3 regions of the Kitasatospora sp. NPDC127121 genome follow, and region 1 is predicted to be linked to each of the others. Evidence: predicted binding sites of a transcription regulator. Region 1 holds the regulator's gene; each other region holds the start of a gene.
The links. The regulator HrcA, encoded in region 1, represses chaperone genes, less so after heat shock. The targets are predictions, from matches to a motif close to TTNGCACTCNGNNNNNCNGAGTGCNAA.

Region 1 (6,461 bases):
CCTCCTGCTCGGGGTCGAGCTTGGTGGGCGTCTGCACCTCGACATGCACTATCAGGTCGCCTCGGCCGCCGCCGCGCAGGTGCGTGATGCCGCGGCCGTGCAGCGGGATCGACTGGCCGGACTGGGTGCCGGGCCTGATGTCGAGCTCCTCCAGCCCGTCCAGGGTCTGCAGCGGCACCTGGGTGCCGAGGGACGCGGCCGTCATCGGGATGGTGACGGTGCAGTGCAGATCGTCCCCGCGCCGCTGGAAGACGGTGTGGGTGGTCTCGGCGATCTCGACGTACAGGTCGCCGGCCGGGCCGCCGCCGGGGCCGACCTCGCCCTCGCCGGCCAGCTGGATCCGGGTGCCGTTGTCGACACCGGCCGGGATCTTGACCGTCAGGGTGCGCCGGGCGCGGACCCTGCCGTCGCCGGCGCACTCCGGGCACGGGGTCGGCACGACCGTGCCGAAGCCCTGGCACTGCGGGCAGGGCCGGGAGGTCATGACCTGGCCCAGGAACGACCGGGTGACCTGGGACACCTCGCCCCTGCCGCGACACATGTCGCAGGTCTGCGCGGAGGTGCCGGGGGCCGCGCCCTCACCGCTGCACGTGGTGCAGGTGACGGCCGTGTCGACCTGGAGTTCCTTGGTGGTGCCGAAGGCGGCCTCCTCCAGGGTGATCTCCAGCCGGATCATGGCGTCCTGGCCGCGGCGGGTGCGCGAGCGCGGGCCGCGCTGGCCGGCCGCGGCGCCGAAGAAGGCGTCCATGATGTCGGAGAAGCCGAAGCCGGCCGCCCCCGCGCCGAAGCCGCCCGCGCCCCCGCCACCCGGCGAGAGCGGGTCACCGCCGAGGTCGTAGACCTGGCGCTTCTGCGGGTCGGAGAGCACCTCGTAAGCGGCGTTGATCTCCTTGAACCGCTCCTGCGTCTTCGGGTCCGGGTTGACGTCCGGGTGCAGTTCGCGTGCCAGGCGTCGGAAGGCCTTCTTGATCTCGTCCTGCCCCGCATCCCGTCGGACGCCGAGTACCGCGTAGTAGTCCGTGGCCACCAAATGCTCCGCTTGTTCCGCCTGTAGTAGTGCTGCGACTGGACACCGCCGTCAGAGGTTCCGACGGCGGCCTGTGCTACGACTCGGCCAGGATCTGGCCCACGTACCGCGCCACCGCACGCACCGCCCCCATTGTGCCCGGATAGTCCATCCGGGTCGGACCGATCACACCCAGTTTGGCCACGCTCTCGTCGCCCGAACCGTAACCGACCGACACCACCGAGGTGGAATTCAGCCCCTCGTAGGCGATCTCCCGCCCGATCCGGACCGTCATCGCGGCGTCCGCCGTCTCACCCAGGAGACGGAGCAGGACGACCTGCTCCTCCAGGGCTTCCAGCACCGGCTGGATGGTCAGGGGGAAGTCGTGCCCGAAGCGGGTCAGGTTGGCCGTGCCGGCCAGCATGATCCGCTCCTCGTTCTGCTCGGCGAGCGCTTCGAACAGCGTCGCCAGGACCGTGCTGACGGTCGGGCGGTCCGGCGGCTCGAAACCTGCCGGGAGCTCCTCCAGGAACCCCGGCACGTCCGGCAGCCGCTGGCCGACGGCCCGCGCGTTGATCCGGGCCCGCAGGTCCGCCAGGACCGTCTCGCCGACCGGGCCCGGGCAGTCGACCATCCGCTGCTCGACCCGGCCGGTGTTGGTGATCAGGACCAGCATCACCTTGGTCGGTGCCAGCGCCACCAGCTCGATGTGCCGGACGGTGGACCGCGACAGCGAGGGGTACTGCACCACCGCGACCTGCCGGGTGAGCTGGGCGAGCAGCCGCACCGTCCGCATGACCACGTCGTCCAGGTCGACGGCGCCGTCCAGGAAGTGCCGGATCGCCCGGCGCTCGGGGGCGCTCATCGGCTTGACCTCGGCGAGCTTGTCGACGAACAGGCGGTACCCCTTGTCGGTGGGGATGCGCCCGGCGCTGGTGTGCGGCTGGTGGATGTAACCCTCCTCCTCCAGCGCCGCCATGTCGTTGCGCACGGTCGCCGGGGAGACTCCGAGGTTGTGCCGCTCCACCAGGGCCTTGGAGCCGACCGGCTCCTCGGTGCCCACATAGTCCTGGACGATCGCGCGGAGCACGGCGAGCTTGCGGTCGTCCAGCTGGCGAACCTCACCGGCCATGGGGCACACACCTCCGTCTTCGCACGTTGTCCGTTCGTGTCACGCATGCTGCTGCCCGCTCCGGGAGGATCCCGGCTCCGGCACCCGCTTTGGCACTCTGAACCTGCGAGTGCCAAAACCGTACCTGCCAGTGTAAGGCCCGGGCCCAACGGCAGGAACGGCCCGGCCGGAGTGATCCTGCCCGCAGTTCCCGGCGCGGGGGTGGTGCCGCAGGGCCGTCCGGGTGGCAGCATCGAAGACGACGGCGAATGGAGGAGCAAGCAATGTCGAGCTCGGGCCAGCACACCCGTTTCGCGCCCGACCGCGGCCTGACCGGCCGCATGGTCGTGACGATGTTCGTGATCGGGCTGCTGTACGTCGGTTTCACCGGTCTGCTGATCGTGCTGCTGCGCGGCGCCTGGCCACTGATCGTCCTGATCTCCGGCGGGCTGTTCGTGGCCCAGTTCTGGTTCAGCGACAAGATCACCGAACGGGCGATGGGCGCCCACCAGGTGACCCCTGAGCAGTACCCGCAACTGCACGGCACCATCGACCGGCTCTGCGCGCTGGCCGACATGCCCAAACCCCGGGTGGCGGTCGCCGACAACGACATGCCGAACGCCTTCGCCACCGGCCGCAACCCGCAGAACGCCGTGGTGTGCGTCACCACCGGCCTGCTGCGCCGGCTGGAGCCCGAGGAACTGGAGGGCGTCCTCGCCCACGAGCTGTCCCACGTCGCCCACCGGGACGTCGCGGTGATGACCATCGCCGGCTTCCTCGGCGTCCTCGCCGGGGCCATGACCCGGATCGCCATGTACGGCGGGTTCATGGGCGGCAACCGCAACAACAACGACCAGAACGCGGCCATCGTCGCCCTGATCATCCCGCTGGTGTCGATGGTCGTCTACGCCATCAGCTTCCTGCTCACCCGGCTCCTGTCCCGCTACCGGGAACTCGCCGCCGACCGCGCCGCCGCCCAGCTCACCGGCCGGCCCAGCGCCCTCGCCTCCGCGCTCACCAAGGTCACCGGCCAGATCGCCGCCATCCCCAGCAAGGACCTGCGCCAGGCGCAGCCCTACAACGCCTTCTACTTCGCCCCCGCGCTGAGCGCCCGGGAGACCGCCTCGCAGCTGTTCTCCACCCACCCGACGCTGGAGAAGCGGCTCGCGGAGCTGGCGAAGATCTCCGAGCAGCTCGGCCGCTGAGGCCCCGGCCCCCTGCGGCCCTCCCGCCCCCCTCCTGGCTCCTCCCGACTCCCTCCCCCGAAAGGACCGCCGTGGGAATCCTGGACACCCTGTTCGGGCGCACCAAGCCCGTCAAGCCCGACCTCGACCAGCTGTTCGGCGTCCCGTCCGCCGCCCTCACCCTGGAGGCCGCGGCCGGGTTCACCCCCACCGGGCTCGGCTCGGTCTGCTTCGCCGCCGTCGAGGGCGCGGCCTTCGGCCAGGTCGAACAGCAGGTGCGGGCGCTGCTCGACGCCGACACCGAGCGCGGCGGCGTCCCGGTCGAGGCCTCCAAGGACGGCTACGGCTACTCCTGGCTGCTCGCCCGGCACACCCCCGAGGAACTGCCGGACCTGGTCAACGACCTGCACGCGGTCAACAGCGAGCTGGAGGCGAACGGCTTCGGGCCGCAGCTGCTCTGCTCGCTGGTCGGCTTCCGCAACCCGGGCGGGCAGTCGCTGGCCCTGGTCTACCTCTACAAGCGCGGCACCTTCTACCCCTTCGCCCCGATGCCCGGCGGCGGGGAGCGGCGCAACAGCCCGCTGGAGCTCCAGGTCAACGCGACGCTCGGGAACGACCTGCGGCTGGAGAAGGACCTCAGCCGCTGGTTCCCGGTCTGGGGCGCGCCGGGCCTCTGACGGTCCGTCCGTATAGTCGCTTTCATGCACAGCCGCCAGTACGGACCCGACCTGACCCCGCCGTGGAAGAAGCAGCAGCCCGCCCCGGAGGTGACCGCCGAACGGGACCTGGTGGTGGAGGAGGCCGCCACCGGCTTCTGCGGCGCGGTGGTGCGCTGCGAGAAGACCGCCGAGGGCTTCACCGTCACCCTGGAGGACCGCTTCGGCAAGCTCCGGGTGTTCCCGCTGGTGCCGCGCGGCTTCCTGCTGGAGGGCCGGACGGTCACCCTGGTGCGCCCGGCCGGCCCCGCCCCCTCCCGCACGCCGGGCCGCACCGCCTCCGGCTCGGTCGCCGTCCCCGGCGCCCGGGCCCGGGTCGCCCGCGAGTCGCGGATCTACGTCGAGGGCCGGCACGACGCCGAACTGGTCGAGCGGGTCTGGGGCGACGACCTGCGGATCGAGGGCGTGGTCGTCGAGTACCTGGAGGGCGTGGACGACCTGCCCGCGATCGTCGCCGACTTCGCCCCCGGCCCGGGCCGGCGCCTCGGCGTCCTGGTCGACCATCTGCTCCCCGGCACCAAGGAGCACCGCATCGCCGCCCAGGTCACCGGCGACGCCGTCCTGGTCGTCGGCCACCCGTACATCGACATCTGGCAGGCCGTGAAGCCCGCCTCCGTCGGCATCCCCGGCTGGCCCGCCGTCCCCCGCGGCGAGGAGTGGAAGGAGGGCGTCTGCCGCCGCCTCGGCTGGCCGGTGAACACCCCCGCCGCCTGGAAGCGGATCCTCTCCACGGTGGACAGCTACAAGGACCTGGAGCCGGAACTGCTGGGAAAGGTCGAGGAGTTGATCGACTTCGTGACGATTCCGGAGTGACTGTCAGAGCGTTCCGAACTCACCTGTGTCCAGCGTCACGCCCAGGACGTCGACCCGGACGGGGTCGCCGAACTTGAAGGGCTGCCCGACCGCGTAGTCCGGGGCGCCCGACGCGGTAGCGGTGTCGGGTTCGGTGAGCAGCAGACACTCGCCCTTGAAGGGGTCGACGATCAGATAGGCCTTGATCGTCCCGCCCGCGTACATCTCCCGCTTGACGTGGTAGTCGCGATAGGCGCTGGTCTTCGACACCACCTCGACGACCATGGTCACCGCAGGCGCCGGGACCAACCGTCCGGGGACTTCCACCGCGCCCCGCTCGATCACCACCAGATCGGGCTGCAGCTCGCTGGCCTCGTGCGCGAAGGCCAGGTCCTGGGTCTGCAACCGATGCCAGAGAGCCCTCGGGACCTGATCCACGATGCACTCGACGATGAGGTTGTGGACCAGGTCCGGCCCCGCCGTCATCACGATTTCCCCCCTGATGAGCTCGGCCTTGACGCCTTCCGGCACCTCCAGGTTCTCGAAGATCCCGGTCATCCGATCATCGATGGCGGTCATCGCACGCTCCCTCCGACGGCTGACGTCCACGTCAACGAATGTCAGTCCACCAGGTCACGTACGACCGCGTCGGCGAGCAGGCGGCCCTGGAGGGTGAGGACGGCGCGGCCCCCGGCGTACGGCTCGGCGGCGAGGAGGCCGTCGGCGAGGTGGCGGGCGGCGGCGTGGCGGCCGGTGTCGGTGAGGAGGGTGAGCGGGATGCCCTCGGCGAGGCGCAGTTCCAGCAGGATGCGCTCGACCCGGCGGTCCTCCTCGGCGAGCACCTCGCGGCCCAGGGCGGGGGTGCGGCCCTCGGCGAGGGCCTGGGCGTAGGCGGCGGGGTGCTTGGCGTTCCACCAGCGGACGCCGCCGACGTGGCTGTGCGCGCCCGGGCCGGCGCCCCACCAGTCGGCGCCGGTCCAGTACAGCTCGTTGTGGCGGCAGCGGCCCTCGGGGGTGGTGGCCCAGTTGGAGACCTCGTACCAGGTGTAGCCGGCGGCGCTGAGCGCCTGTTCGGCGATGAGGTAGCGGTCGGCGTGCACGTCGTCGTCGATCATCGGCAGTTCGCCGCGCTTGACCCGGGCGGCGAGCTTGGTGCCGTCCTCGACGATCAGGGAGTACGCGGAGACGTGGTCGGGCCCGGCGCCGATGGCGGCGTCCAGGGAGGCGCGCCAGTCGTCGTCGGACTCGCCGGGGGTGCCGTAGATGAGGTCCAGGTTGACGTGGTCGAAGCCGGCGGCGCGGGCCTCGGCGACGCAGGCCTCGGGGCGGCCGGGGGTGTGGTGGCGGTCGAGCAGCTTCAGGACGTGCGGGCGGGCGCTCTGCATGCCGAAGGAGACCCGGTTGTAGCCGCCCTCGCGCAGTTCGGCCAGGTAGGCCGGGTCGACGGACTCCGGGTTGGCCTCGGTGGTGACCTCGGCGCCGTCGGCGAGCCCGAACTCCTCGCGCAGCGCGGCGAGCATCTTCACCAGGTCGCGGGCGGGCAGCAGGGTGGGGGTGCCGCCGCCGAGGAAGACGGTCTGCACCGGCAGGTCGACCGGGCCGAGGACCTTTCGGGCCAGCCGGATCTCGGCGACCACGTTGTCCGCGTAGGT
Region 2 (6,461 bases), on a different contig from region 1:
GCGATCACCCGGTCGATCGCCGACCAGTCCCGCACCATCCGGCTGCCCGTGCACCTGGTCGAGGAGCTGGGGCGGATCCGGCGGGTGCAGCGGGAGAAGTCCAAGGAGCTGGGCCGGGAGGCCGAGCCGGCCGAGATCGCGGCCGAGCTGGACACCACCGAGGCCCGGATCAAGGACGTGCTGGACTGGGCCCGCGACCCGGTCAGCCTCAACATGGCGGTCGACGACGAGGGCGAGACCCAGTTCGGCGACCTGGTCGAGGACACCGGGGCGACGTCCCCCGAGGACGCCGTGATGGTCATGCTCCGCCGCGAGGAGCTGGACGGCCTGATCGGGCGGCTGGACGACCGCACGGCCTCGATCATCCGCTCCCGCTACGGGATGGAGGACGGCCGCGAGCGCACCCTCACCGAGGTGGGCAAGCAGCACGGCCTCACCCGCGAGCGGATCCGCCAGATCGAGAAGCACGCGCTGGCCGAGCTGAAGAAGATCGCCGACCACGCGGGCTTCGAGGCCGCCTGAGAACCCGAGCAACTGCCTGCGGCTCCATCCCCGCCCCGGGCCCTGGTGCGGAGCACTCCGCACCAGGGCCCGGGGTGTTCCGCGGGGCTCTTAGGCTGGAGGGACAGGACGATCCGGACGGCAGTCGACGGGAAGCGGAAGTGAGCAGGGTGAGCGAGCAGGGGCAGGGGCAGGCGCGGGAGCAGGGACAGGGGGAGCAGCAGGGACGGGAGGAGCGGCCGGCGGCGCCGAAGGCCCGGCTGGTCTTCCGGGACCCGCTGGACCAGCAGTCCCGGGACGACACCGACACCGGCTGGGGTGAGCGCCCCGGGGCGGGGGAGAGCGGTGGGCGGGGGCTGGACTGGTACCTGAGCCAGCGCCCGCCGCACCACGGGGACTGAGGCGCGGCGCTCAGCGCTGCGGGGCGACCAGCGCGTCGCGGATCTCGGTGAGCAGTTGGACCTCCTTGGCCTCGGCCTCCGCCAGCGTCTCGGCGGTGCTCTTCCGCCTGGCGGCCAGCCTGTTCATGGGCACGATCAGGACGAAGTAGACGACGGCCGCCGTGATCAGGAACTGCAGCAGGGCGCTGAGCACCGATCCCCACAGGATGAGGATCCCGGACGTGACCTCGCCGGTGGCGTTCAGCTCGCAGGGCCCCTTGAGGCAGGAGCTGTAGGACGCCAGGTCCTTCGTTCCGAAGACGCCGACGATCGGATTGATGACGCCCTTGACGAAGGCGTTGACGATGTTGGTGAAGGCCGCGCCGATGACGACGGCGACGGCGAGTTCGACGACGTTTCCACGCAGCAGGAATTCCTTGAAGCCTTTCATGCCGCCGTGAACGACGAAGTCGTTGCCCGGTTACGGGTGATCTTCCGTTGGTCCGGATTGACAACCCGTCCGGCCCACCGGGCCGCCCGGCGGCGACGGCAGCCCGGCCCGTGCGGGCCCGACCGCGAGCGCCGCGGCCACCGCGAGCAGCACCAGCGCGGGCACCCCGGCCCGGCGCCGTACGGCGTGCCGCCAGCGGTGCCACCCGCCGGCCCCGCGCCGGATCGGCGGGAAGCACGGCACCTCCCGCCGGGGCGGTACGGCGGGTGCGGGCAGCGGTACGGAGAGGCTCATCGTCGTCATGGTCACCACCGAGGTCGTGGGGGGCCGCCCCTGTGCGGGCCGGTCGTTCTCCGGCGACCCCTACGATGTGCGCCGCGCCCCGCCCCGGAAAGCCGTTATCCGCAGCCTGTGGACAACTCGGGCCCTGTGGATGAATTCGTACACCCGCACGAGTGCATCCGGCCCGCCGGGGCTGACGAACCGGGGCGGCGAGTGGTGACAGCGAGCAGGGACGACGAAGGCCCGCCGCCCCGCGGAGAACGCGGGGTGGCGGGCCTTGTCGATGCGCTGTGTGCGTCCGGCGCCGAGCTCAGCTCGCGGCCGGAGCCGGGCTGGAGGAGCTGGAAGAGCTCGAAGAACCGGAGGACGAGGACGTCGACGACGTCGAGGACGACGCCGGGGTCGAGCCGGACGACGCCGCCGAGGAGCTACCGGAGGAGCCTGCGCCCACCGTGCTGCTGGAGGACGAGCGGCTGTCGGTGCGGTAGAAGCCCGAGCCCTTGAACACGACGCCCACGGCCGAGAAGACCTTGCGGAGCCGTCCCTGGCAGTCGGGGCACGTGGTCAGCGCCTCGTCGGTGAACTTCTGCACCGCCTCCAGGCCGTTGCCGCACTCGGTGCACTGGTACTGGTACGTGGGCACTTGTCTTCCTCCTGGCACTCTCGCCTGATGAGTGCTAACGATGGTCAATGATGCGGCATTCCGCTGAATCAGTCCAGCGACTCCGATGTGAGATGAGCCGTGGCCGAGCCGCGCACACTTCTCCACCGCGGATCCGCGCGGCTTCCACCGCGCGCCGCCCACGGCTTCGCGCGGTGCGCCACCGCGTGCCCGCTCAGCCCTTGGCCGCGCCCACCAGCTGCGCCGCGGCGCCGAGCTCCGGTGCGGCCGCGACGACCTGACCAGGCCCGCTCGGCGCGGTCAGCAGGTGCCGCAGCGACACCAGCGCGATCAGGCCCAGGCCGGCGCCGGCCACCGGCACCAGGAACCCGCTGGACGGCCCGTGGCCGTCGATCAGCTGCCCGGCGATCATCTGGCCGACCGCCAGGCCGAGGCCGATGGCGCCGGTCAGCCAGGTGAACGCCTCGGTCTTGGCGCCGTCCGCGACGAGGGTCTCGACCAGGGTGTAGCCGCTGATCAGGGTCGGCGCGATGGCCAGGCCGCAGACCAGTCCGGCGGCGGCGAGCGCGACCAGGTTGGGCATCGCCCACAGCGTGGAGCAGCCCAGCACCAGCAGGGCGTAGCTCATGACCATCCGTTGCTGCACGGACCGCCGCCAGGCGATCACGCCGTACAGCACGCCGGCCACCATCGAGCCGCCGGCGAAGATCCCGTACACGGTGCCGGCGGCGCCGTGCTGCCCGACCGAGTCGGCGAAGGCGTTCACCGAGACCTGCATGCCGCCGAACACGGCGCCCACCCCGAGGAAGGCCCCGGCCAGCAGCCGGACGCCGGGGGAGGCGAGCGCGGAGGCGCGTCGCACGCCGGGCTGGGGCAGCGCCCGGGCGGGCGCGGTGCGCCGCTGGGCGGCGAAGGCCAGGCCGCCGACGAGGGTCAGCGTGGCCTCGGCGATCAGCCCGGCCGAGGGGCTGACCGTGGTGGCGACGGCGGTGGCCAGGATCGGGCCGATCACGAAGGTGAACTCGTCCGTCACGGACTCGAAGGCGAACGCGGTGCCCACCTTGGCCGCGGACGAGGCGGACGCGCCGTCCGCGGTGAACTCGGCGATCCAGCGGGCCCGGACCATGGCGCCGATCTGCGGAACGCTCGCGCCGGCCGGGACGGCGGCCAGGAACAGGCTCCAGGCCGGTGCGTGGCCGAGCGCCAGCGCGATCAGCGCGCCGACCGAGGCGGCGTGCACCACGACGGTCGGGACGAGGACGGCGGTCTGGCCGTACCGGTCGGCGAGCCGGCCGGTCTGCGGGCCGATCAGGGCCTGGGCGACGGCGGCGACGGCCGCGACGGTGCTCGCGGTGCCGTACGAGCCGTGGGTGTCCTTGACGAGCAGCAGGATGCCCATGCTGAGCATCGCGTACGGCAGCCGCGCGAGGAACGCCGGTGCCAGGAACGTCCAGGCGCCGGGCGTGCGCAGCAGTGCGCCGTACCCGACCCGCACGGGGGCGGGGGTGTCGACGGCACCGGCGGTGCCGTCGGCGGGGGTGGCGTTGGCGGTGTCACGCGGGGTCGCGGTGTCCGCGGGGTCGTCGACCGTTCGGCGGGCCGTCACGGTCGGTCCTTCCTGCTGCCTGGTAGCGCGGCAGGGCATGGGGTGGCCCCGACGGCGCCGAGAGTCGTCCTCTCGCGCGTCGACCGGGGTAGATACCGGGCCGGACCGGCGTGGTGGCCGAGGTCCGGACCGCGGCCGCCGAACGGTCGCGCCAACTCTGCTTCAGGCAGATGCTGGGTGTGATCTGACCATCATACATATACGCGCGTAGATGTCGCGCGAATCCCCAGACTACAAGGCACGTCCAAAATTGTCCTGCCCATCGAAGGTGAACAGCGGGTGAGGCCTTCCGGTCTTCCGGTCACCACCCGCCGCCCACCCGCCGGGCTCACCGCCCGTGCAGCCACCCCGCGAGCTTGCCGCCCTTGTCCACGGCCCGCAGCCGCCGCTCGGCCGCCTCGCCGACCTCGTCGGTGGTGACCACCAGCAGTTCGTCCCCGCCGCGCAGCACCGTCGCCTTGTCCGGCACGAAGGAGCTGCCCTCCCGCACCACCAGGGTGACGGCGGCCCCCTTGGGCAGCCGCAGCTCGCTGACCTCCACGCCGGACATCCGGGAGCCGGGGGAGAGCGTGACCGACAGCAGGTGCCCGTGCAGCTTCTCCAGCGGGGCGGACTCGATGTCGAGGTCCTGGCCCATCGAGCCCTCGCCGATCCGCAGCTGCTTGGCCACCCAGGGCAGGGTCGGGCCCTGGAGCAGGGTGAAGACGACGACCAGGATGAAGACGATGTTGAAGACGTCCTGGGCCTTCGGCGCGCCCGACACCAGCGGGATGGTCGCCAGCACGATGGGCACCGCCCCGCGCAGTCCGGCCCAGCTGAGCAGCGCCTGTTCCCGGCCCGGCACCTTGAACGGGGTCAGCGTCAGCACCACGGACAGCGGCCGGGCCAGGAAGACCAGCACGCCGCCGATCACCAGCGCGGGGACCACCGCGGAGCCCATGGTCTCGGGCGTGCAGAGCAGGCCGAGCAGCACGAACATGCCGATCTGCCCGATCCAGGCCAGGCCGTCGGCGAAGCCCCGGACGGCCGGGCCGTGCGGCAGCTTGGCGTTGCCGAGGATCACCGCGCAGATGTAGACGGCGAGGAAGCCGGAGCCGTGCAGCAGCGCGCCGCCCGCGTAGGCGAGCACGGTCAGCGCCATCACGGCGATCGGGTACAGGCCGGAGGAGGGCAGCGCGACGTGCTTGATCCCGTACGCGCCGAGCTTGCCGACCGCGAAGCCGACCGCCGCGCCGATCGCCAGCTCGGCGATGATCGTGCCGACCAGGACGTACCAGGAGTCCAGCTCGCCGGTGGTGGCGAAGGCGACGACCAGGATGACCACGGGCGCGTCGTTGAAGCCGGACTCGGCCTCCAGCAGGCCGGTGAGCCGGTGCGGCAGCGGGACCATGCGCAGGACGGAGAAGACGGCGGCGGCGTCGGTGGAGGAGACGATCGCGCCGAGCAGCATCGAGGTCCGCCAGTCCAGGCCGACCAGCCAGTGCGCGCCGGCCGCGGTGACGAACACGCTGACCCCGACGCCGACGGTGGCGAGCACGGTGGCGGCCGGCATCACGGGTCTGACCTCGCGCCAGCTGGTCTTGAGGCCGCCCTCGGCGAGGATCACCACGAGCGCCGCGTAGCCGAGCACCTGGGTCAGCTCGGCGTTGTTGAAGGAGACGCCGATGCCGTTCTGGCCCAGGGCGACGCCGATCCCGAGGTAGATCAGCAGGCTCGGTAGCCCTGAGCGGGTGGATATCCGCACGGCGACCACCGCGACCAGCAGGATCACGGAGAACTCGAGGAGGAGCTGGTTCAGGTGGTCGATGTTCACGCAGTGGCACCTCGTGCAGGCAGGGGCGGGCGGGGTGTCTGGTGGTGCTGGAGGGTGCGACCCGTTAAGAAGGCGTCAATGCTCCTGTTGCGGATCGTTACTCAGTCTAACATTTTGCCATATCTTTAGTTTCTTTTCCTCCCCGGGCCCCCGACCGCCGCCTCCAGGCCTCCTCGTTGACCTCCCCCGATCCCACGGTGAGCGTCCCCCGTGCACGCCGCTCGGCCGACTCGGCCTAATGTGGTGCCCTGTCACGGCCCCCGGCCCTGGACACGCCCGCCCGCCCCGAAGTCAGGACCGCAAGGACCCAGATGCCCCGCTCGAAGAAGTTCCGGCGCGCCCGTCTGATCGTGATCGTGCTGGTCGTGCTGCTGGTGGCCGGCGTCGGCTACGGCGGCTACCGCGGGGTCACCGCGGTCCGCGCGTCCTTCCCGGAGGTCGACGGCACCGTCAAGGTGGCGGGCATGAGCGCGCCGGTCGACGTCAAGCGGGACGCCAACGGCATCCCGCAGCTCTACGCCGACACCAACGAGGACCTCTTCCGCGCCCAGGGCTACGTCCAGGCGCAGGACCGCTTCTGGGAGATGGACGTCCGGCGGCACATCACCGCCGGTCGGCTGTCCGAGATGTTCGGCGACGGCCAGGTCGACACCGACGCCTTCATCCGCACCATGGGCTGGCGGCAGGTGGCGCAGAAGGAGTTCGACACCAAGCTGTCGGCCGACACCAAGAAGAACCTCCAGGCCTACGCGGACGGCGTGAACGCCTGGCTCGGCGAGCACCCCGGCGGCGAGAAGGCCTCGCTG
Region 3 (6,461 bases), on a different contig from region 1:
CTCGAACGTTCGGTCGTGAGATCGCCCATGGTTGGTACGTTGCCTGGGCTCCGGAGCGGCAAACCCTTTCGGTGGGTGTTCAGTGTCGGGTCGCGTACTCGGGCACGGTGTGCATGGGCGGGCGTTCCAGGGCGGTCACCGGGTGGGTGTGGGCGGTGAACTCCCGGCTCTGCGGGTCGCGGGTGAACTGGGTCAGCAGCGGGTGGACGAGGTCGGCCGAGGCCTTCAGCCGGTGGGTGCGGTCGAGGCGTTCGAGGGCGGTGCGGTAGATGGTGGCGGCCATCCGGCCGAGGGCCTGGCCGTCCTGGTGCCGGTGGTGCCGGACGCCGACGTCCACCTGGGCCAGGGCGTCCAGCCCGACCGTCTCCAGCGCGTCGACCAGCAGGCCGAGTTCGACGCCGTAGCCGGTGGGGAAGGGGAGCCGTTCGAGCAGCGCGCGGCGGGCCGCGTACTCGCCGCCGAGCGGCTGGACGAAACCGGCGAGTTCCGGCCAGTGCAGGTTGAGCAGCGGGCGGGCGACCAGTTCGGTGACCCGGCCGCCGCCGGCCGGGACCACCGCCCCCTCCGTCTCCAGCGGCCGGTCGTACATGGCCTTGACCAGCTGGATGTCCGGTTCGGTGAGCAGCGGGCCGAGGATGCCGGAGACGAAGGCCGGGTCGAACTCGCGCAGGTCGGCGTCGACGAAGCAGACGATGTCGCCGCGGGTGACCAGCAGCGAGCGCCAGAGCACCTCGCCCTTGCCGGGGACGGCGGGCAGCCGGGGCAGGATCGCGTCGCGGTACTCCACCCGGGCGCCGGCCCGGGCGGCGACGGCGGCGGTGGCGTCGGCCGAGCCGGAGTCGATGACGACGAGTTCGTCGACCAGCGGGAGGCGCTCCATCAGCTCGCGGCGGATGGTGCGGACGATGTCGCCGACGGTGGCCTCCTCGTCCAGCGCGGGCAGCACCACGCTGACCGTGTGGCCGGTCCGGCGCTTGGCCTCCAGCAGGGCGTGCACCGGCCGGTCGACCGCGCTCCACGAGCGGCGGCGCAGCCAGGACGCCGCCTGCGGGAGCAGCGCGGGGGTCGGTTCGGCGGGCACGGGACTCTCCTCGGCGGGGTCGGTGGGACGCGCCATCTCGCGTGGCGGACGATCCCGTTCGGGGTTGACGCCTTCGGATACAGTCTTCGTACAGCGGCCGGACCTTTGCACGTCGGGGTCGCCGTTGAGCACCACCACAATTTCACAAGCTCATCCAGAGGGACTGAGGGAACGGCCCGTTGACGTCCCGGCAACCTTCTCGCGCGGCTGTCTGTCGACAGGCCCCGGCGGGACAGGTGCCAATTCCGGCCTGTGGCGCGACCGTGCCACGGGGAAGATGAGGAGAGAGGCCTCCGCCATCATGGCTATCGACACTGTCGCACCCGCATCCGTGGACCTCGGCCCCGCCACCGCGCTGTCCTGTCGGGAGTGCGGCACCCGCTTCCCGCTCGGTCCGAGCTTCGCCTGCCTGGAGTGCTTCGGCCCGCTGGAGATCGCGTACGACTTCGGCAGCGAGGGCGCCGAGGAGCTGCGCCGCCGGATCGAGGCCGGCCCGAGTTCGATCTGGCGCTACGCGCCGCTGCTGCCCGTCCCGGCCGACGTCGCCACCAAGCCCAACCTGAACCCCGGTTGGACCCCGCTGGTCAAGGCGGACAACCTGGGCCGCGAGCTGGGCTTCACCGCGCAGCTGCACATCAAGGACGACTCGGGCAACCCGACCCACTCGTTCAAGGACCGCGTGGTGGCCTGCGCCATCGAGGCCGCGCGGGCCTTCGGCTTCACGACGCTCTCCTGCTCCTCCACCGGCAACCTGGCCGGCGCGGTGGGCGCGGCGGCCGCCCGGGCCGGTTTCAAGTCCTGCGTGTTCATCCCGCACGACCTGGAGCAGGGCAAGGTCGTCATGGCCGGGGTGTACGGCGGCGAGCTGGTCGGCATCGAGGGCAACTACGACGACGTGAACCGCTTCTGCTCGGAGCTGATCGGCGACCCGGCCGGCGAGGGCTGGGGCTTCGTCAACGTCAACCTGCGCCCCTACTACGGCGAGGGCTCCAAGACGCTGGCGTACGAGATCTGCGAGCAGCTCGGCTGGCGGCTGCCGGAGCAGATCGTCATCCCGATCGCCTCCGGCTCCCAGCTGACCAAGATCGACAAGGGGCTGCAGGAGCTGATCAGGCTCGGCCTGGTCGAGGACCGGCCGTACAAGGTCTTCGGCGCCCAGGCGGCGGGCTGCTCGCCGGTGTCGGCGGCGTTCAAGGCCGGCCAGGACGTGATCCGCCCGGTCAAGCCGGACACCATCGCCAAGTCGCTGGCGATCGGCAACCCGGCGGACGGCCCGTACGTGCTGGACATCGCCCGGCGCACCGGCGGCGCGGTCGAGGACGTCACCGACGCCGAGGTGGTGGACGCGATCCGGCTGCTGGCCCGGACCGAGGGCGTCTTCGCCGAGACCGCGGGCGGGGTGACCGTCGGCGTGCTGAAGAAGCTGGTGGAGACCGGCCAGCTGGACCCGGCCAAGGAGACCGTCGCGATCAACACCGGCGACGGCCTGAAGACCCTGGACGCCGTCGCCGGGGCCGGGATGACCGCCGTCATCCGCCCGACCCTGGCGTCCTTCCACGACGCCGGCCTCGCGTCCGCCTGAAACACCCCCCACCCCGCTGGGTCGCACCCGCTAGGAGAACCATGAGCGCCAACGTCCGTATCCCCACCATCCTGCGCACCTACACCGGCGGCGCCGCCGAGGTGGCCGCCGAGGGCGCCACCCTGGGCGAGGTCATCGCCGACCTGGAGAAGAACCACGCGGGGATCGCCGCCCGCATCCTGGACGACGCCGGCAAGCTGCGCCGTTTCGTCAACGTCTACGTGAACGACGACGACGTGCGCTTCGCCGAGGGCCTGGCGACCGGGATCGCGGCCGGCGCCAGCGTCTCGATCATCCCGGCGGTGGCCGGCGGTTGCTGAGCCGCGCCCCGATCCGGGCACTCCGCCCGAGCCGTTCGTCCGACCGGCCGTTCGCGCGTACGGAATTCCGTTCTCCGTACGCACGGACGGCCGGCCGCATTTCGGCGGGAATATGGCGGGGTCAAGTCGGAGTAGAGTGTGGCTCGGTTGGGAACAGGGCTTCCCCTCATCCTCACCCGCGAATCGCCGGACGGTCGTCCGGCCGCTGAGACCGGTCGGATGCCTGGGCCGTGAAACATGTCAGGCAGATGTCAGAATTCCCGCGGGGATTTGTAGTAATCCGTCCGCTATGTCCGGCGTGAAATGCCGAATTCCTCCCGCTTTCGCCCGTCCTGCCCCTTGGCGCGGTGCCGGAATTCCCCGCAGCTGACCCTGTTGCAGAGGGCGTCGATCCGGATACATTCAGCCGCGGTCGACGTAATCACCCGCTCACAGGGCGCCGTCAGGCACCCCCGGCGGAGGACTGCGGCGTGCACGGCTGCGCCCAGGGGGGGTTCCCCGGGCCGGCCTTCAAACCAGACCCGGGCCCGCGACCTGCGGGCGCGTGAAGGGCCAGCACAGCACTAGGGGAGTTCGGAATGGCTCAGGGCACCGTCAAGTGGTTCAACGCGGAGAAGGGCTACGGCTTCATCGCGGTCGACGGTGGTGCGGACGTCTTCGTCCACTACAGCGCGATCCAGATGGACGGCTACCGCACCCTCGAGGAGGGCCAGCGGGTCGAGTTCGAGATCTCCCAGGGACAGAAGGGCCCGCAGGCGGACATGGTCCGCGCCGCGGTGTGACCCCCTTCCGACCCCAGGAGCTCGGCGCGGCCCACGGCTGGTGACCACTCGCTTCTCGACGGGCCCGTACGACACACGTCGTGCGGGCCCGTCGGCGTTCCCCGGCGGGGAGTTGCGCGGGTCGGCGGGAGCGCCCCGGACGGCTCGCGGGATCGCGATTGGGCTTGCACTCGACCACCCGGAGTGCTAATCATTGGCGTTAGCACTCACAGCGTGAGAGTGACAGCGGACCGGGTCGGTGAGGCCCCCGGGAGCGGTAGGGGAAAGGACCCCCGCACACCAGGGCCGTCCGTCGCGGGCACCCCTTGGTCCGAGCAGTCGACCGTGTCCCGGAGGACCACTTCTGATGGCCAAGATCATCGCCTTTGATGAGGAAGCTCGCCGCGGCCTTGAGCGTGGCATGAACCAGCTCGCCGACGCAGTGAAGGTCACGCTCGGCCCCAAGGGTCGCAACGTCGTGCTGGAGAAGAAGTGGGGCGCCCCCACGATCACCAACGACGGTGTCTCCATCGCCAAGGAGATCGAGCTCGAGGACCCCTACGAGAAGATCGGCGCGGAGCTCGTCAAGGAGGTCGCCAAGAAGACCGACGACGTCGCGGGTGACGGCACCACCACCGCCACCGTGCTCGCCCAGGCCCTGGTTCGCGAGGGTCTGCGCAACGTCGCCGCCGGCGCCAACCCGATGGCCCTGAAGCGCGGCATCGAGAAGGCCGTCGCCGCCGTCTCCGACCAGCTGCTGGCCCAGGCCAAGGACGTGGAGACCAAGGAGCAGATCGCCTCCACCGCCTCCATCTCGGCCGCCGACACCCAGATCGGCGAGCTCATCGCCGAGGCCATGGACAAGGTCGGCAAGGAAGGCGTCATCACCGTCGAGGAGAGCAACACCTTCGGTCTGGAGCTTGAGCTCACCGAGGGCATGCGCTTCGACAAGGGCTACATCTCCGCCTACTTCGCGACCGACCTGGAGCGCATGGAGGCGACGTTCGAGGACCCGTACATCCTCATCGCCAACTCCAAGATCGGCTCGGTCAAGGACCTGCTGCCGCTGCTGGAGAAGGTCATGCAGAGCGGCAAGCCGCTCGTCATCATCGCCGAGGACGTCGAGGGCGAGGCCCTGTCGACCCTGGTCGTGAACAAGATCCGCGGCACCTTCAAGTCCGTCGCCGTCAAGGCCCCGGGCTTCGGCGACCGCCGCAAGGCCATGCTCGGCGACATCGCCATCCTCACCGGTGGCACCGTGATCTCCGAGGAGGTCGGCCTCAAGCTGGAGAACGCCGGCATCGACCTGCTGGGCACCGCCCGCAAGGTGGTCATCACCAAGGACGAGACCACCATCGTCGACGGTGGCGGTGACAGCGAGCAGGTCGCCGGCCGCGTGAACCAGATCCGCGCCGAGATCGAGAACAGCGACTCGGACTACGACCGCGAGAAGCTCCAGGAGCGCCTCGCCAAGCTGGCCGGCGGCGTGGCCGTCATCAAGGCCGGCGCGGCCACCGAGGTGGAGCTCAAGGAGCGCAAGCACCGCATCGAGGACGCCGTCCGCAACGCGAAGGCCGCCGTCGAGGAGGGCATCGTCGCCGGTGGTGGCGTCGCGCTGCTGCAGGCCTCGGTCGCCTTCGACAAGCTGGAGCTGGAGGGCGACGAGGCCACCGGTGCCAACATCGTCAAGGTCGCGCTGGAGGCCCCGATCAAGCAGATCGCGACCAACGCCGGCCTGGAGGGTGGCGTCGTGGTGGAGAAGGTGCGCAACCTTCCCGCCGGTCACGGCCTGAACGCGGCCACCAACACCTACGTCGACCTGATCGCCGAGGGCATCATCGACCCGGCCAAGGTGACCCGCTCCGCGCTGCAGAACGCCGCCTCCATCGCGGCGCTGTTCCTCACCACCGAGGCCGTCATCGCCGACAAGCCGGAGAAGGCCGCTGCGGCCGCCGGCGGCGGCATGCCGGGCGGTGACATGGACTTCTGATCCTGATCGCACCGATCGGATCAGTTGGTTCCTGATCGTGTGGGCGGTCCCCTTCGGGGGGCCGCCCACACGGCGTTCTACCGGAGAATGGACAGATGGCTTCCGACGACATCGAGACCGCGCTGCACAACGCGCGGGCGCTGATCCTGGCCGACCTCACCGCGCGGGACGTGGCGGACGCCGCCGTCGTCTCCCTGGTGGAGCAGGCCGTGACGCACCGCCGCTGGTGGCTGGAGCAGTGGCCGGACGGCACCGAGTACGTGCTCGGGCTGGTCGCCCAGGACGTCCAGGACGCGCTGCTGGAGGCGTACGGGCGCTGGCCGCTGTGCACCGCCTGCGCAGCCGACGGGGACCCGCACGCGCTCGGCGTGGAGCCGGAGCTGGGGCCGGAGCCGCACTGGGTGTGCGGCAAGCAGGGTGCGGTGGTCGCGCCGGTGGGGGAGCTCTCCTAGCCAGCTCCTGGCCCGCTCCTGGTCCGCTCCCAGCCGACTCGTGGTCCGCGTGGTGGACCGGGCGGCGGGAGTACTGGACCTATAGGTAGGTTGACGATATATGTAGTCGTATGACTGAACGCTCGATGCAGGAGCCGACGCTGCTGCTGCTCACCGCCCTGGCGGACGCCCCGAGACACGGCTACGCCCTCATCCAGGAGATCGCCGCGATCTCCGAGGGCCGGGTCAAGATGCGCACCGGCACCCTGTACGGCGCCCTCGACCGGCTGCTCCAG

Region 2: ACFVHI_RS25020 (FmdB family zinc ribbon protein) is a predicted target of HrcA. The motif match lies at 2,269-2,295, and genes of this name have one in related genera.
Region 3: groL (chaperonin GroEL) is a predicted target of HrcA. The motif match lies at 3,929-3,955, and genes of this name have one in related genera.

Annotation. Positions count from the first base shown of each region.
Region 1 is NZ_JBHXTQ010000010.1:17,851-24,311, forward strand. Features, by position in the region: gene dnaJ (molecular chaperone DnaJ) at 1-1,027, opposite strand, end outside; gene hrcA (heat-inducible transcriptional repressor HrcA) at 1,104-2,138, opposite strand; gene htpX (zinc metalloprotease HtpX) at 2,402-3,322, shown strand; gene ACFVHI_RS08160 (hypothetical protein) at 3,394-3,978, shown strand; gene ACFVHI_RS08165 (DUF3097 domain-containing protein) at 4,003-4,830, shown strand; gene ACFVHI_RS08170 (Uma2 family endonuclease) at 4,834-5,388, opposite strand; gene hemW (radical SAM family heme chaperone HemW) at 5,430-6,461, opposite strand, start outside.
Region 2 is NZ_JBHXTQ010000056.1:2,282-8,742, reverse strand. Features, by position in the region: gene ACFVHI_RS25040 (sigma-70 family RNA polymerase sigma factor) at 1-522, shown strand, start outside; gene ACFVHI_RS25035 (hypothetical protein) at 663-902, shown strand; gene mscL (large conductance mechanosensitive channel protein MscL) at 913-1,332, opposite strand; gene ACFVHI_RS25025 (hypothetical protein) at 1,363-1,626, opposite strand; gene ACFVHI_RS25020 (FmdB family zinc ribbon protein) at 1,925-2,257, opposite strand; gene ACFVHI_RS25015 (MFS transporter) at 2,451-3,842, opposite strand; gene ACFVHI_RS25010 (potassium/proton antiporter) at 4,171-5,655, opposite strand; gene ACFVHI_RS25005 (penicillin acylase family protein) at 5,967-6,461, shown strand, end outside.
Region 3 is NZ_JBHXTQ010000042.1:12,601-19,061, forward strand. Features, by position in the region: gene ACFVHI_RS21235 (trehalose-6-phosphate synthase) at 1-29, opposite strand, end outside; gene ACFVHI_RS21240 (glucosyl-3-phosphoglycerate synthase) at 80-1,081, opposite strand; SAM riboswitch class I at 1,229-1,365, shown strand; gene thrC (threonine synthase) at 1,383-2,663, shown strand; gene ACFVHI_RS21250 (MoaD/ThiS family protein) at 2,705-2,983, shown strand; gene ACFVHI_RS21255 (cold-shock protein) at 3,562-3,765, shown strand; gene groL (chaperonin GroEL) at 4,112-5,734, shown strand; gene ACFVHI_RS21265 (hypothetical protein) at 5,830-6,186, shown strand; gene ACFVHI_RS21270 (PadR family transcriptional regulator) at 6,297-6,461, shown strand, end outside.